2 regions of the Streptomyces sp. NPDC056296 genome follow, and region 1 is predicted to be linked to the other one. Evidence: riboswitches for the same ligand, from Rfam matches in the RefSeq annotation. Region 1 holds a riboswitch; the other holds the start of a gene.
What was found. Region 1 has a riboswitch for cobalamin ahead of ACFCZF_RS32760 (FecCD family ABC transporter permease). Riboswitches for the same ligand answer to the same signal wherever they lie in the genome.
Positions count from the first base shown of each region.

Region 2: another riboswitch for cobalamin. It lies ahead of ACFCZF_RS14665 (ribonucleoside-diphosphate reductase subunit alpha); the one in region 1 lies ahead of ACFCZF_RS32760 (FecCD family ABC transporter permease).

Region 1 is NZ_JBHJRX010000058.1:330-7,390, forward strand. Features, by position in the region: gene ACFCZF_RS32755 (ABC transporter ATP-binding protein) at 1-544, opposite strand, end outside; gene ACFCZF_RS32760 (FecCD family ABC transporter permease) at 544-1,647, opposite strand; cobalamin riboswitch at 1,749-1,884, opposite strand; gene ACFCZF_RS32765 (carbohydrate-binding module family 20 domain-containing protein) at 1,969-3,690, opposite strand; gene ACFCZF_RS32770 (endonuclease/exonuclease/phosphatase family protein) at 3,992-4,948, shown strand; gene ACFCZF_RS32775 (LacI family DNA-binding transcriptional regulator) at 5,036-6,046, shown strand; gene ACFCZF_RS32780 (discoidin domain-containing protein) at 6,367-7,061, shown strand, end outside.
Region 2 is NZ_JBHJRX010000016.1:120,411-127,471, forward strand. Features, by position in the region: gene ACFCZF_RS14650 (DUF3311 domain-containing protein) at 103-360, shown strand; gene mctP (monocarboxylate uptake permease MctP) at 357-1,967, shown strand; gene ACFCZF_RS14660 (GNAT family N-acetyltransferase) at 2,046-2,552, shown strand; cobalamin riboswitch at 2,610-2,771, shown strand; gene ACFCZF_RS14665 (ribonucleoside-diphosphate reductase subunit alpha) at 2,895-5,285, shown strand; gene ACFCZF_RS14670 (ribonucleotide-diphosphate reductase subunit beta) at 5,285-6,304, shown strand; gene ACFCZF_RS14675 (GlxA family transcriptional regulator) at 6,574-7,061, shown strand, end outside.

The sequences.
Region 1 (7,061 bases):
GCACCAGGGAGAGCACCTCCAACTGCTGCGCGATGTCGAGGTGATTGGTGGGCTCGTCCAGCACCAGTACCTGCGGCTGCTGAGCGAGGGCGCGGGCGATCAGGACCCGTTGCTTCTCACCGCCGGAGAGCGTGAGGAAGCCGCGGTGGGCCAGATGGCCGGCGCCGACTCCGTCCAGTGCGGCGGCACACGTCCGCCGGTCCTCGTCGGTCTCGCGGGCCACCGCCCCCTGGTGCGGCAGTCTGCCCATGGCCACGACCTCGGCCACCGTGAAGTCGAACTCCGCGACCACTTCCTGCGGAAGGGCGGCGAGCCGGCGCGCGCTTTCGCGCGCGCTCATGGCCACCAGGTCGTCACCGCCGAGACGTACCGCACCCGCCGTGGGACGCAGGGCCCGGTAGACGCATCGCAACAGGGTCGACTTGCCGCTGCCGTTGGGCCCGACGAGCCCCACGACCTGTCCACTGCCCGCCCGCAGTGAGACGTCCTCCAGCACGCGCGCCCCGGAGATCTCCACTGTGACGGTGTCGATGTCGATCTGCATCACACGCCTCCGAAGGTGTAGGTGCGGCGGCGCATGAGCAGGACGAAGCAGGGCACGCCGATGGCGGCGGTCAGTACGCCCAGCGGCAGCTCGGCCGGGGCGAGCACCACGCGCGACAGGATGTCCACCCAGATCAGCAGCACGGCGCCGGCCAGCGGGGCCACGGCCAGCAGCCTGCGGTGGTCCGCCCCGACCAGCATCCGGGCGGCGTGCGGAACCATCAGGCCCACGAAGCCGATCGCCCCGCTGACCGCGACCACGGCCCCGGTGACGGCGGCTGCGGTGAGGAACAGTTCCTTGCGCAGCCGCCCGGGGTCCACGCCCAGCGCGGCAGCGGTCTCGTCGCCCATGGCGAGGGCGTTCAGGCGCCGGGCCGACCAGCCGAGGTGGACGAGGCCGCCGAGTACCGCGCCCGCGGCGATCGGTACGGAGGACCAGCTCGCGCCGCCCAGACTGCCGAGCAGCCACATCACCGCGGACCGGGCCGCTTCACCGTGTTCGGCGGCGAACACCATGAACGTGGTCACGGCCGAGAACCCGTAGTACAACGCGGTACCGGTCAGCACCAGCCGGAGCGGCGTCAGCCCCCTCGGGGTCCGGGCGATCGCGTACACCAGCGTCATGGCGGCGAGCGCGGAGACGAACGCCGCCGTGGACAGCGCCCAGATACCGAGAGCGCCGAAGGCGCCGAAGATGAGCACGGCGTTGGCTCCGACGGCGGCGCCGGAGGAGATGCCGAGTACGAACGGGTCCGCGAGCGCGTTGCGGACCATGGCCTGTACGGCGACGCCGACGGATGCCAGACCGGCACCGACGACGGCCGCGAGCACGGCGCGGGGGAAGCGGAGTTCCCACACGATGGTGTAGGAGGAGACCTCGTCCGGTGCGATGGCCCCGCCGGTCAGCCCCGCCCAGAGGTAGTGCAGCGCCTCGCTCCACGAGAGCCCCGACGCCCCGATGCCCGCCCCGCAGGCCAGGGAGACGGGGAGCGCGACGCACAGGGCCGTCACGAGCAGGGGCAGCGAGACACGCTGAGGTGGTGGGGGTCCGCCGCTCGTACGTTGGTGCGGTACGACGGGTTTACGGTCGCGGAGCGTGGCCACAGGCGGATCGCTTTCGCCTCGGGCCGTGCACCTGCGTGTTCGAAGGAGCGGGCCCGGGCGCTGGGCGCCGTGCGCAGCACCTCTCGCAGTCCACGGCGATTGACAGGAGCTTCACCACCGCGGGTAATCGGGCTTACGGAACCACCCTGTTCGAGGGCTCCGCCTACCGTTGCGGGTCAGCGCCGGACTTCGACCGGACTTCCCCCGCGAGGCGCTTGCAGCTTAGCGCCTGTCCCACGCCCGCTCTCCACGGGGAAGGCACAGGCGGCTGTGGCCGTCCCCGTCGACAGAGGCGGGGACGGCCACAGGAGGCAGGCGGGGTCAGCCGCGCCAGGTGTCGTTGAGTGTGGTTTTGGTGGAGGTGACGGTCGCGGTGCGGTTGGCGCCGCTTTCCCAGGTCACGTTCCCTGCCTCGTCCTTGCGGATGTACTTGTACTCGAAGGACGTGCCCTCGGGGAGCTCCACGTCCAGTTTCCACACCGGATAGGCGGCCGGGTCGAGCTTGAGGGCGCTGCCCGGGTTCCAGTTGCCCAGTTCCGGCCTGTTGCCGGTCACGTAGATGTTCTGGCCCGGGTTGGTGGAGGCGTTGACGGCGAAGGACACGCCGGAGGTCACCGGGTCGGGGTCGGGAGCGGTGCCACCGTCGCAGTTCCGGGCGTTGACGTGCAGGGCCGCGGCCGTGTGGGCGCCGAGGGTGGCGGTGAACCGGCCGGATCCGTCGACGGTGACACCCTTGCCGGACTGAACGTCGCAGTAGTCGCCGGCGGGCAGCGACGTCTGGAACGTACGGGTCAGCGAGGAGCCCTCGTGGTTGATGGCGACGTACGCCTTGGAGCCGCGCCCGAAGGCGATCCGGTCGCCGCCGTTGTCCCACCAGTCGGTCACCGACTGGCCGCGGGCGGCGTTGCGGAAGCCGACCATGGAGGAGATCTCGCGCCAGGCGTGCTGGCACTTCCAGCCGTCGCTGTAGCAGGCGTTCACCTGGCCGCCGCTCGGCGGGCCCGCGTCGCGGTCGGAGAACTCGTAGCCGGAGTGGACGTCGGGGTTGCCGTACGGCCAGGCCAGCATGAAGACGTTGGCCAGGGTGTAGTTGGCGCCGTCCTTGTAGCTGAGGGTCTCGCCGTTGCGTTCGGTGTCGTGGTTGGCGACGAAGACGTTGGACTTGTCCGAGGGCATGTGGCCCCAGGCTTCGCCGAAGTTCTTCAGGTACGCGAGGTTCTCGCCGTTGAAGACGCGCTTGAGGTCGCGTCCGTAGCGGAATTCCTGGACGTCGCCGCTGCCGAGGTACTCGGTCGGGGAGACGGCCTCGCCGGCACCGTGGATGGCCTCGTGCTTCCAGTACACGTTCGGGTTGCTGAGGCGGGACTTGATGTCGGCCAGGTCTCCGGCGGCCATGTGCTTGGCCGCGTCGATCCGGAAGCCGTCGACGCCGAGTGACAGCAGGTCGTTGAGGTAGCCGGCGATCCTGCCCCGGACGTAGTCCTCGCCGGTGTCCAGGTCCGCGAGCCCGACCAGCTCGCACTCCTGGACGTTGAAGCGGTTGCGGTAGTCGTTGATCTGCGAGGTGCAGTTGTCGAAGTCGGGCGCCGAGTAGATGCCCGGATAGTTGTACTTGGTGTACGACGAGCCGCCGGTTCCGGTGCCGTTCCCGGCCGACATATGGTTGATGACCGAGTCGGCGACGACCTTCACACCCGCCGCGTGACACGTGTCGACCATGCTCTTGAACTGTCCGCGGTCACCGAGGCGGCCCGCGATCTTGTAGCTGACCGGCTGGTAGGAGGTCCACCACTGCCCGCCCTGGATGTGCTCCTGAGGCGGGGAGACCTGGACGAAGCCGTAGCCGGCCGGGCCGAGGGTGTCGGTGCACGCCTTGGCGACCGAACTGAACTTCCATTCGAACATCACCGCGGTGACGTCCTTGTCGCCGGGCGGGGAAGCCTGCGCCGGTACCGCGGTGGTGAGGAGGCTGCCGGCCACGCCGGCGGTGAGTGCAAGTGCTGCGGCGGTGTTTCTTCGCGCTCTGCTGATGCTCCTGTGCATGGAGTCTCCCGTGTGAGGATGCGGGTGTCCTGGATGCCGATCGATGGCTGACTGGGGAGTCGGCGCACCCTTGCAATACATTTCTGCAAGATGACTGCAAGGTGTTGCGGTCGTGACCGTAAGGGCACTGTTCTGTACCGGTCAAGGCTTTGAACGAGGCCGACTGCCGGGACGTGACGTGGCGTCATTTCTGCAACTTTCCGGTTCTTCTTGCAGCACGGGAACGTTCGCGCCTCCCCGCACCGGAACCCGATCCACCTGGTGCGGCGTCCTGACGAGCAAGGACGAGTGGACGGGAACGATGGTCGAACGAACGGAAACGCGGGGCAGGTCGGTGTGGGCGCGGGGGCGAGTGCTCGCCGGGGCGGCGGTGCTGACGGCCGCCCTGCTGGTGCTCCACGGGGTGGTCCCCAATGCGGTGGGCGGGCTGGGCAGTCTGCTGGAATCGTTCCTGCCGTGGCTCGGCCTGGTGATCGTGGTGCTGCTCCTCCTCGCGCTGCTGCGCCGCTCGGCCGTCGCGCTGGTGGCGCTGCTCCTGCCGCTGGCTGCCTGGACGTACCTCTTCGGCGGACTGCTCCTGCCCGCGCCGGAGCCCGGCGCCGCCGACCTGGTCGTGGTGCAGCACAACGTCAGCGACGAGAACACCGACCCCGCGGGCACGGCCCGTGCACTGGCCGATGCCGGGCCCGACCTCATCGCGCTCCAGGAGCTGGTGCCGCCGGCACTGGACGTGTACGAGAAGACTCTCGCCGCGGAGTACCCGTACCGGACGGTTCAGGGCACGGTCGGACTCTGGTCGAGGCATCCGCTCACCGGTGCCCGGCCGCTCGACATCAAGCCCCGGGGCATCACGGAGGAGTGGAACCGCGGACTGCGGTCCTCGGTGCACACGCCGCACGGTGAGATCGCCGTGTACGTCGCGCACCTGCCCTCGGTCCGCGTCCGGGCGAGCGGCCTCGCGTCGTCCTGGCGGGACGAGAGCGCCGGCCTGCTGGGCGACGCCGTCGCGGCCGAGCGACTGAGCCGGATCGTCCTGCTGGGCGACCTCAACGGCACGGTCGACGACCGCGCGCTGGATCCGCTGACGACGCACCTGAACGTGGCCGAGCGGGGCCTCGCGCTCAGCTTCCCCGCCACCTTCCCGGTGGCCCGGATCGACCAGGTCATGGCCCGCTCCGCGACCGTCGGCCACATCCGCACCCTCCCCGCCACCGGAAGCGATCACCTTCCGGTCGTCGCCCGGGTCAGGGTGGACTGAAAGGGGCATACGCTGCACAGTCGGAGCAAACATCCCAATGCGTCTGGAGAGCAAGCCGCTTACGGAGCTTGCGTTAGCCTTGCGGATGTGACGCGACGACTTGCCCAGGTGGCCAAGAAGGTTGGGGTCAGCGAGGCCACGGTCAGCCGGGTGCTCAATGGCAAGCCCGGTGTTTCCGAGGCGACCCGGCAGTCGGTGCTGAGTGCGTTGGATGTTCTCGGGTACGAGCGGCCGACGCAGTTGCGGGGTGAGCGCGCGCGGCTGGTGGGGCTGGTGCTGCCGGAGTTGCAGAACCCGATCTTCCCCGCCTTCGCCGAGGTCATCGGCGGTGCCCTGGCCCAGCAGGGGCTGACGCCGGTGCTGTGCACCCAGACCAAGGGCGGCGTCTCCGAGGCCGACTACGTCGAGCTGCTGCTGCAGCAGCAGGTGTCGGGTGTCGTCTTCGCGGGCGGGTTGTTCGCCCAGGCCGACGCCCCGCACGACCATTACCGGCTGCTCGCGGAACGCAACATCCCGGTGGTGCTGATCAACGCCTCCATCGAGAACCTCCACTTCCCGTGCATCGCGTGCGACGACGCCGTGGCCGTCGAGCAGTCCTGGCGACACCTCGCGTCCCTCGGTCACGAGCGCATCGGCCTGGTGCTCGGCCCCTCCGACCACATCCCCTCCCGCAGGAAGCTGGCCGCCGCCCGGCAAGCGGCCGAGGCCATGCACACGGAACTTCCCGAGGAGTTCGTCGAGCGGGCCATGTTCTCCCTGGAAGGCGGCCAGGCAGCCGCCTCACGCCTGCTGGAACGCGGAGTCACCGGCATCATCTGCGCCAGCGACCCCCTCGCCCTCGGCGCCGTCCGCGCCGCCCGCCGACGCGGACTCCACGTCCCCCACGACATCTCCGTCGTCGGCTACGACGACTCCGCCTTCATGACCTGCACCGAACCCCCGCTCACCACCGTCCGCCAGCCCATCGAGGCCATGGGACGCGCCGCCGTCGACCTCCTCTGCGCACAGATCCAGGGCACCGAAGTCCCCCACGGCGAGCTGCTCTTCGAACCCGAACTCGTCGTCCGCGGCTCCACCGCACAGGCATCCGCCAAGTAGCAGGACGACGCCCACCCCGGCTCCCTGGCCGCAAGCATCTTGCGGGAAATGGCAGTGGCTTGCGGCTACCCGACGTAGCCCGTGAAAGCCCCTGATCCGGGGCATCAACCGGGGATCTCCCGGTCATCACAGAGAACACTCCGCTGCGCACGGCGCTGAGATCGCCCTGCCTTTCCTGTGGACGACTCGACAGTTCTCTGCAACTCTCTGAGCGCTCAACGTAAATGACGGAGAACATTGAGTGTCTACCTGATGAGCGCATCCGACTGAGCCGTGCCTCGTGGCCATGCGGCGCGAGGCGGAGATCGGGGACAGAACAGATGAGAAACCGGAACTGGAGATCACGTGCCCTGTGCACCGTGGTCGCGACCAGTCTCCTGGCGTTGGGAGGACCGCTGCTGTCGGCCACGGCAGCGGGTGGCCCCAACATCGCCGTGGGAGACGCCACGGCGGCGAGCAGCTCGCACGGCGAGTACGGCGCCGCCAACATCACCGACGGCAACCAGGGTTCGTACTGGCAGAGCGGCGGCGGCAGCCTGCCCCAGTGGGTGCAGACCGACCTCGGTGCCACCGAGCGGATCGACGAGGTCGTCCTGAGACTGCCCGCCGGCTGGGAGCGACGCGACCAGACGCTCTCGGTACAGGGCAGCGCCGACGGCACGAGCTTCAGCACACTGAAGAGTTCCGCCACCTACGCCTTCAGCCCGGGGTCGGGCAACACGGTCACCGTGAGCTTCCCCGCCACTCGGACGCGGTTCGTGCGGATCGATGTCACGGCGAACACCGGGTGGCAGGCGGCCCAGCTCTCCGAGCTCGAAGTGCACGCGGCCGGGGAGGCGTCCACGAACCTCGCCGCCGGCCGCCGGCTGACGGCAAGCAGCTCCACGGGGGCGTACACGCCCGGGAACGGAAACGACGGCAACAAGGCCACCTACTGGGAGAGTTCCAACAACGACCTGCCCCAGTGGCTCCAGGCCGACCTCGGCTCGTCCCGGCGGATCGACCGCGTCGTGCT
Region 2 (7,061 bases), on a different contig from region 1:
TTCAGGACCGATATACGGACGAGGTCTTCCGCTGTATCGACACCGTCACCTACATTTCGTGCGCACTGCACGAGGTGATCAGCGAGGGGACGGAGCCACCGCATGTCACAAGCCCCAGAAGTGAGCAGAGGGCCGACGGTGACGCCGGTGCGCGTCGTCATCGGCCTCTGCCTTGTCGCACCGTTCGTCGCCATGCTGTGGGTCGGCTCGTACGCGAAGACGGACCCGGCCTTCATAGGCATCCCGTTCTTCTACTGGTACCAGATGGCGTGGGTGATCGTCTCCACCGTGCTCACGGTGATCGCGTACAAGCTGTGGCAGCGTGACCAGCGCGCCCGCCGGGAAGGCGGGGCCAAGTGAACGACGGCGTGAACGGCGTCGCACTCGCCGTCTTCATCTTCTTCTTCGTCCTCGTCACCGCCATGGGCTTCCTGGCCGCCCGCTGGCGCCGGGCCGCGAACGAGCAGAGCCTCGACGAGTGGGGCCTCGGCGGCCGCTCGTTCGGCACCTGGGTCACCTGGTTCCTGCTGGGCGGCGACCTGTACACCGCGTACACCTTCGTGGCCGTACCGGCGGCGATCTACGCGGCGGGCGCGGCCGGCTTCTTCGCGGTGCCGTACACGATCCTGGTCTACCCGCTGATCTTCACCTTCCTGCCGCGGCTGTGGTCGGTCTCCCACAAGCACGGGTACGTGACGACCTCGGACTTCGTACGCGGCCGGTTCGGCTCGAAGGGGCTGTCCCTCGCGGTCGCCGTCACCGGCATCCTCGCCACGATGCCGTACATCGCGCTCCAGCTGGTCGGCATCCAGGCCGTCCTTGACGTGATGGGCGTCGGCGGCGGGAAGGACACCAACTGGTTCATCAAGGACCTGCCGCTGCTGATCGCCTTCGGTGTGCTGGCGGCGTACACCTACTCGTCGGGACTGCGCGCGCCCGCGCTGATCGCGTTCGTGAAGGACACGCTGATCTACATCGTGATCGCGGTGGCGATCATCTACATCCCGATCAAGCTCGGCGGGTTCGACGACATCTTCGCCGCGGCGAACGACAAGTTCAGCGAGTCGGGCAAGGGCGGACTGGTGCCGGACCACGGCGGCCAGTGGACATACGCCACCCTGGCGCTCGGCTCGGCGCTCGCGCTCTTCATGTACCCGCACTCGATCACCGCGACGCTGTCCTCGCGCAGCCGTGAGGTGATCCGCCGCAACACCACGATCCTGCCGCTGTACTCGCTGATGCTGGGCCTGCTCGCGCTGCTGGGCTTCATGGCGATCGCGGCCGGGGTCAAGGTGGAGAACGGGCAGCTGGCGATCCCGCAGCTGTTCGAGAACATGTTCCCGGACTGGTTCGCCGGCGTGGCCTTCGCGGCGATCGGCATCGGCGCCCTGGTCCCGGCGGCGATCATGTCGATCGCGGCCGCGAACCTCTTCACCCGCAACATCTACAAGGACTTCATCAAGCCGGACGCCACCCCGGCCCAGGAGACGAAGGTCTCCAAGCTGACGTCCCTGCTGGTGAAGGTGGGCGCGCTGGTCTTCGTCCTCGGCATGGACAAGACGGTCGCGATCAACTTCCAGCTGCTCGGCGGCATCTGGATCCTGCAGACCTTCCCGGCGCTGGTCGGCGGCCTGTTCACCCGCTGGTTCCACCGCTGGGCGCTGCTCGGCGGCTGGGCGGTCGGCATGATCTACGGCACGGCCGCCGCCTACGGTGTCGCCTCGCCGACGCAGAAGCACTTCGGCGGCTCCTCCGAGGAGATCCCGGGCATCGGCGAGATCGGCTACATCGGCCTCACCGCCTTCGTGCTGAACGTCGTGGTCACCGTGGTCCTGACCTTCGTCATGCGGGCTCTCAAGGCGCCCGACGGCGTCGACGAGACCAAGCCGAGCGACTACACGGCGGACGCGGGCGACCCCGGCGTCGAGGTGGAGCTGCCGCCGGCCACGGCGGGCACCTCGCACTGATCGCCGTCCCTGCTACGCGGCGGGCCGTCGGAGAAATCCGGCGGCCCGTTGTCGTACCCGTCGGGCACACTCGTCGTCATGGACTTCGTGATCCGGCAGGCGGCGGCGGACGAGTACGGCACCGTCGGTGAGATCACCGCGCAGGCCTATCTACAAGACGGCCTCCTGGACTTCGGGGAGAGCGACGCGTACCTCGGCGAACTGAGGAACGTGGCCAAGCGGGCGGCGGCCGCCGAGGTGCTGGTCGCCGCGGCGGACGGCCGGGTGCTCGGCGGCGTGACCTTCGTGCCGTCCGGCGGCCCCATGGCCGACATCGCCCGGCCCGGCGAGGCCGAGATACGGATGCTCGCCGTCGCCCGCGAGGCACGCGGACGCGGGGTGGGCGAGGCCCTCGTACGGACCTGCGTCGACCGGTCCCGGGCCGTCGAGGGCTGCGCGCGCGTCGTGCTGTCCACCCAGCGCACCATGCGCAGCGCCCACCGCCTCTACGAACGGATGGGCTTCGCCCGCACACCCGACCGCGACTGGAACCCGCTGCCGGAGCTCGACGACATCACGCTCCTCACCTATGAACTGACGCTCTGACACCAGCGCCACCCCTCAACGGCCCCTCCGCGACACAACATCTGGGGGTGCTCGCCGAACCCGGCACAAGATGTATGCTCGTGCTCGCTGTCGCCGCAGGGGAATCCGGTGCGAATCCGGAACTGTCCCGCAACGGTGTACTTGTGTGTATCCGCGCGTCTCCGCACGTGTGCACACGCATGTCCAGTCCGAGGACCTGCCGACAGTGCGCCCGTACCGTCCCGGTCCGGGTGCCTGACGTCCGGGCCTCGTGGAGTGGGCCGGTGGACGCGACGCCGCGTGCGCTCGTGAGCTGCCCCTGCCCTCCCCCAGGCCCCGTGCCGAGCGAGGGAGTGCCCCCACGTGACCATCGCGCCAGCCGACCCGGTTTCAGCGACCCCGGCGACGACTTCAGCGGCCCCGGTGACCGAGCGGCCCGACGGGCCCGGTGCCGCGTTGCTGCGGAACCTGACCGAGCTGACCGCCGACCTCCCGGGCGCCGACCCGGGCCGGGTCGCCGCCGCCGCACTGCGCGGCCGGTCCGCCCGTGCGGACGAGTCCGAGCTGCGGGAGCTCGCCACGGAGGCGGCGGCCGGGCTCATCTCGGAGGACCCGGTCTACTCCAGGCTGGCCGCCCGGCTGCTGACCATCGGCATCCGCGCCGAGGCCGCCTCGCAGGGCGTCACCTCGTTCACCGGGTCGGTCGCCACCGGTCACCGCGAGGGCCTGATCGCCGACCGCACCGCCGAGTTCGTACGGCTGCACGCGGACCGCCTGGACGCGCTGATCGACCCGGCCGCCGACGACCGCTTCGGCTACTTCGGCCTGCGCACCGTGTACAGCCGCTACCTGCTCCGGCACCCGATCACCCGCGAGGTCGTCGAGACGCCCCAGCACTTCATGCTGCGGGTGGCCGCCGGACTCGCCGAGGACGACAGCACGCGTTCGGCCGACGAGGTGGCCGCGCTGTACGGGCTGATGAGCAGCCTCGACTACCTGCCCTCCTCCCCCACCCTGTTCAACTCCGGTACCCGGCACGCCCAGATGTCGTCCTGCTACCTCCTGGACTCCCCCAAGGACGAGCTGGACTCCATCTACGACCGCTATCACCAGGTCGCCAACCTCTCCAAGCACGCCGGCGGCATCGGCATCGCCTACTCCCGTGTCCGCGCCCGGGGTTCGCTGATCCGCGGCACCAACGGTCACTCCAACGGCATCGTCCCGTTCCTGAAGACGCTGGACGCCTCGGTCGCCGCCGTGAACCAGGGCGGCCGGCGCAAGGGCGCGGCGGCGGTCTACCTGGAGACCTGGCACGCCGACATCGAGGAGTTCCTGGAGCTGCGGGACAACACCGGTGAGGACGCCCGCCGCACGCACAACCTGAACCTCGCGCACTGGGTGCCGGACGAGTTCATGCGCCGGGTGGACGCCGACGGACCGTGGTCGCTGTTCTCGCCCGCCGACGTGCCCGAGCTGGTCGACCTGTGGGGCGCGGAGTTCGACGCCGCGTACCGCGAGGCCGAGGCCGCGGGGCTGGCCCGCAAGACCCTCCCCGCCCGTGAGCTGTACGGCCGCATGATGCGCACCCTCGCGCAGACCGGCAACGGCTGGATGACCTTCAAGGACACCGCCAACCGCACCGCCAACCAGACCGCGGAGCCCGGTCACGTCGTCCACTCCTCCAACCTCTGCACGGAGATCCTGGAGGTCACGGACGACGGGGAGACGGCGGTCTGCAACCTGGGCTCGGTGAACCTGGGCGCCTTCGTGGACCCGGCTTCCCGGGACATCGACTGGGAGCGCCTGGACGCCACCGTCCGCACCGCCGTCACCTTCCTCGACCGGGTCGTCGACATCAACTTCTACCCGACCGAGCAGGCGGGCCGCTCCAACGCCCGCTGGCGTCCGGTGGGCCTCGGCGCGATGGGCCTCCAGGACGTCTTCTTCCAGCTGGGCCTGCCCTTCGACTCGCCCGAGGCGAAGGCCCTCTCCACCCGCATCGCCGAGCGCATCATGCTCGCCGCGTACGAGACCTCCGCCGACCTCGCCGAGCGCAACGGCCCGCTGCCGGCCTGGGAGAAGACCCGTACCGCCCGGGGGGTGCTGCACCCCGACCACTACGGCGTCGAGCAGGCCTGGCCGGAGCGCTGGGCGGCCCTGCGCGAGCGCATCGCCGCGACCGGCCTGCGCAACTCCCTGCTCCTCGCGATCGCCCCGACGGCGACCATCGCCTCCATCGCGGGCGTCTACGAGTGCATCGAGCCGCAGGTGTCCAACCTGTTCAAGCGCGAGACGCTGTCGGGCGAATTCCTCCAGGTCAACTCCTACCTGGTGGACGACCTCAAGCGACTCGGCGTGTGGGACGCCCGCACCCGCGAGGCGCTGCGCGAGGCGGGCGGCTCGGTGCAGGACTTCACCTGGATCCCCGAGGACGTCCGCGCGCTGTACCGCACCGCCTGGGAGATCCCGCAGCGCGGCCTGATCGACATGGCCGCCGCCCGCACCCCGTACCTCGACCAGGCCCAGTCGCTGAACCTGTTCCTGGAGACGCCGACCATCGGGAAGCTCTCCTCGATGTACGCGTACGCCTGGAAGCAGGGCCTGAAGACCACGTACTACCTGCGCTCCCGCCCGGCGACCCGCATCGCCCGCGCCGCCGCCCGAGCCACCACCGTCCCCGTGCAGGCCGGCCCGGACCCCGAAGCGGTCGCCTGCTCCCTGGAAAACCCCGAGTCCTGCGAGGCCTGCCAGTAATGACCACCGAGACCACCACCAAGAACCTGCTCGACCCGGGCTTCGAGCTGACGCTGCGCCCCATGCGCTACCCGGACTTCTACGAGCGCTACCGGGACGCCATCAAGAACACCTGGCACGTCGAGGAGGTCGACCTCCACTCGGACGTCGCCGACCTCGCGAAGCTCAGCCCCATGGAGCAGCACCTGATCGGCCGGCTGGTGGCCTTCTTCGCCACCGGCGACTCGATCGTCGCGAACAACCTGGTGCTCACCCTCTACAAGCACATCAACTCCCCCGAGGCGCGGCTCTACCTGTCCCGCCAGCTCTTCGAGGAGGCCGTCCACGTCCAGTTCTATCTGACGCTCCTTGACACCTACCTGCCCGACCCGGAGGACCGCGCCGCCGCCTTCGCGGCCGTGGAGAACATCCCCTCCATCCGCGAGAAGGCCGGGTTCTGCTTCAAGTGGATGGACTCGGTCGAGTCGATCGACCGCCTGGAGACCAAGGCCGACCGCCGCCGTTTCCTGCTCAACCTCATCTGCTTCGCCGCGTGCATCGAGGGCCTGTTCTTCTACGGCGCCTTCGCCTACGTCTACTGGTTCCGCAGCCGGGGCCTGCTGCACGGCCTGGCCACCGGCACCAACTGGGTGTTCCGGGACGAGACGATGCACATGTCCTTCGCCTTCGACGTCGTCGACACCGTGCGCAAGGAGGAGCCGGAGCTGTTCGACGACGCGCTGCAGCAGGAGGTCACCGACATGCTGAGGGAGGCCGTCGAGGCCGAGCTGCAGTTCGCGCGCGACCTGTGCGGTGACGGCCTCCCGGGCATGAACACCGACTCGATGCGGCAGTACCTGGAGTGCGTGGCCGATCAGCGTCTGACGCGTCTCGGCTTCGCCCCGGTGTACGGCTCCGAGAACCCCTTCTCCTTCATGGAGCTGCAGGGCGTTCAGGAGCTGACCAACTTCTTCGAGCGGCGTCCCTCGGCGTACCAGGTGGCGGTGGAGGGCACCGTCGACCTGTCCGAGGACTTCTAGAGTCTCCTTCCCCGCTCCCTCGTCCTTCCGGGCCTCCCTGGTCTGCGTGGCCTCCCTGAGCTGGCGGTCGATGCGCTTGTCGCGCACGATGCCGATCACCGAGGGGAGGACCATGAGGACCAGGAGTCCGAAGGTCACGAGCATTCCGATCAGGGCTTCTGTCTGGTTTCCGGTCATGACACCACTGTCGCGCCGGATACTCCTTACCGGGAGTGGCAGGACTGCCGTAGGGCCTCGATTTCCTGCCACTTCCGAGGCACACTGGCGGCATGCTGCAGAACGTGGCCGCCGTCCTGATGGACGGCGCGCATCCCTTCGAACTCGGTGTGGTCTGCGAGGTCTTCGGCATCGACCGGAGCGACGAGGGCCTGCCGGGGTACGACTTCGCCGTGGTCTCCGCGGAGGGCCCGGAGCTGAGCACCCATGTCGGCGGGCTCTCCGTCTCCACGCCGTACGGGCTGGACCGGCTGGAGGAGGCCGACCTGATCGCCGTGCCGGCGGGGAACGACTACGCCCGCCGGGAGTATCCGCCCGAGCTGCTGGACGCCCTGCGGCGGGCGGTGGACCGGGGCGCGCGGGTGCTGAGCGTGTGCTCCGGGGTGTTCGTGCTGGGCGCCGCAGGGCTGCTGGACGGGCGGCGGTGCGCGGTGCACTGGCACCACGCGGCCGAGCTCGCCCGGCAGTACCCGCGGGTCGCCGTCGCGCCCGACGTGCTCTACGTGGACGAGGACCCGGTGATCACCAGCGCCGGCACCGC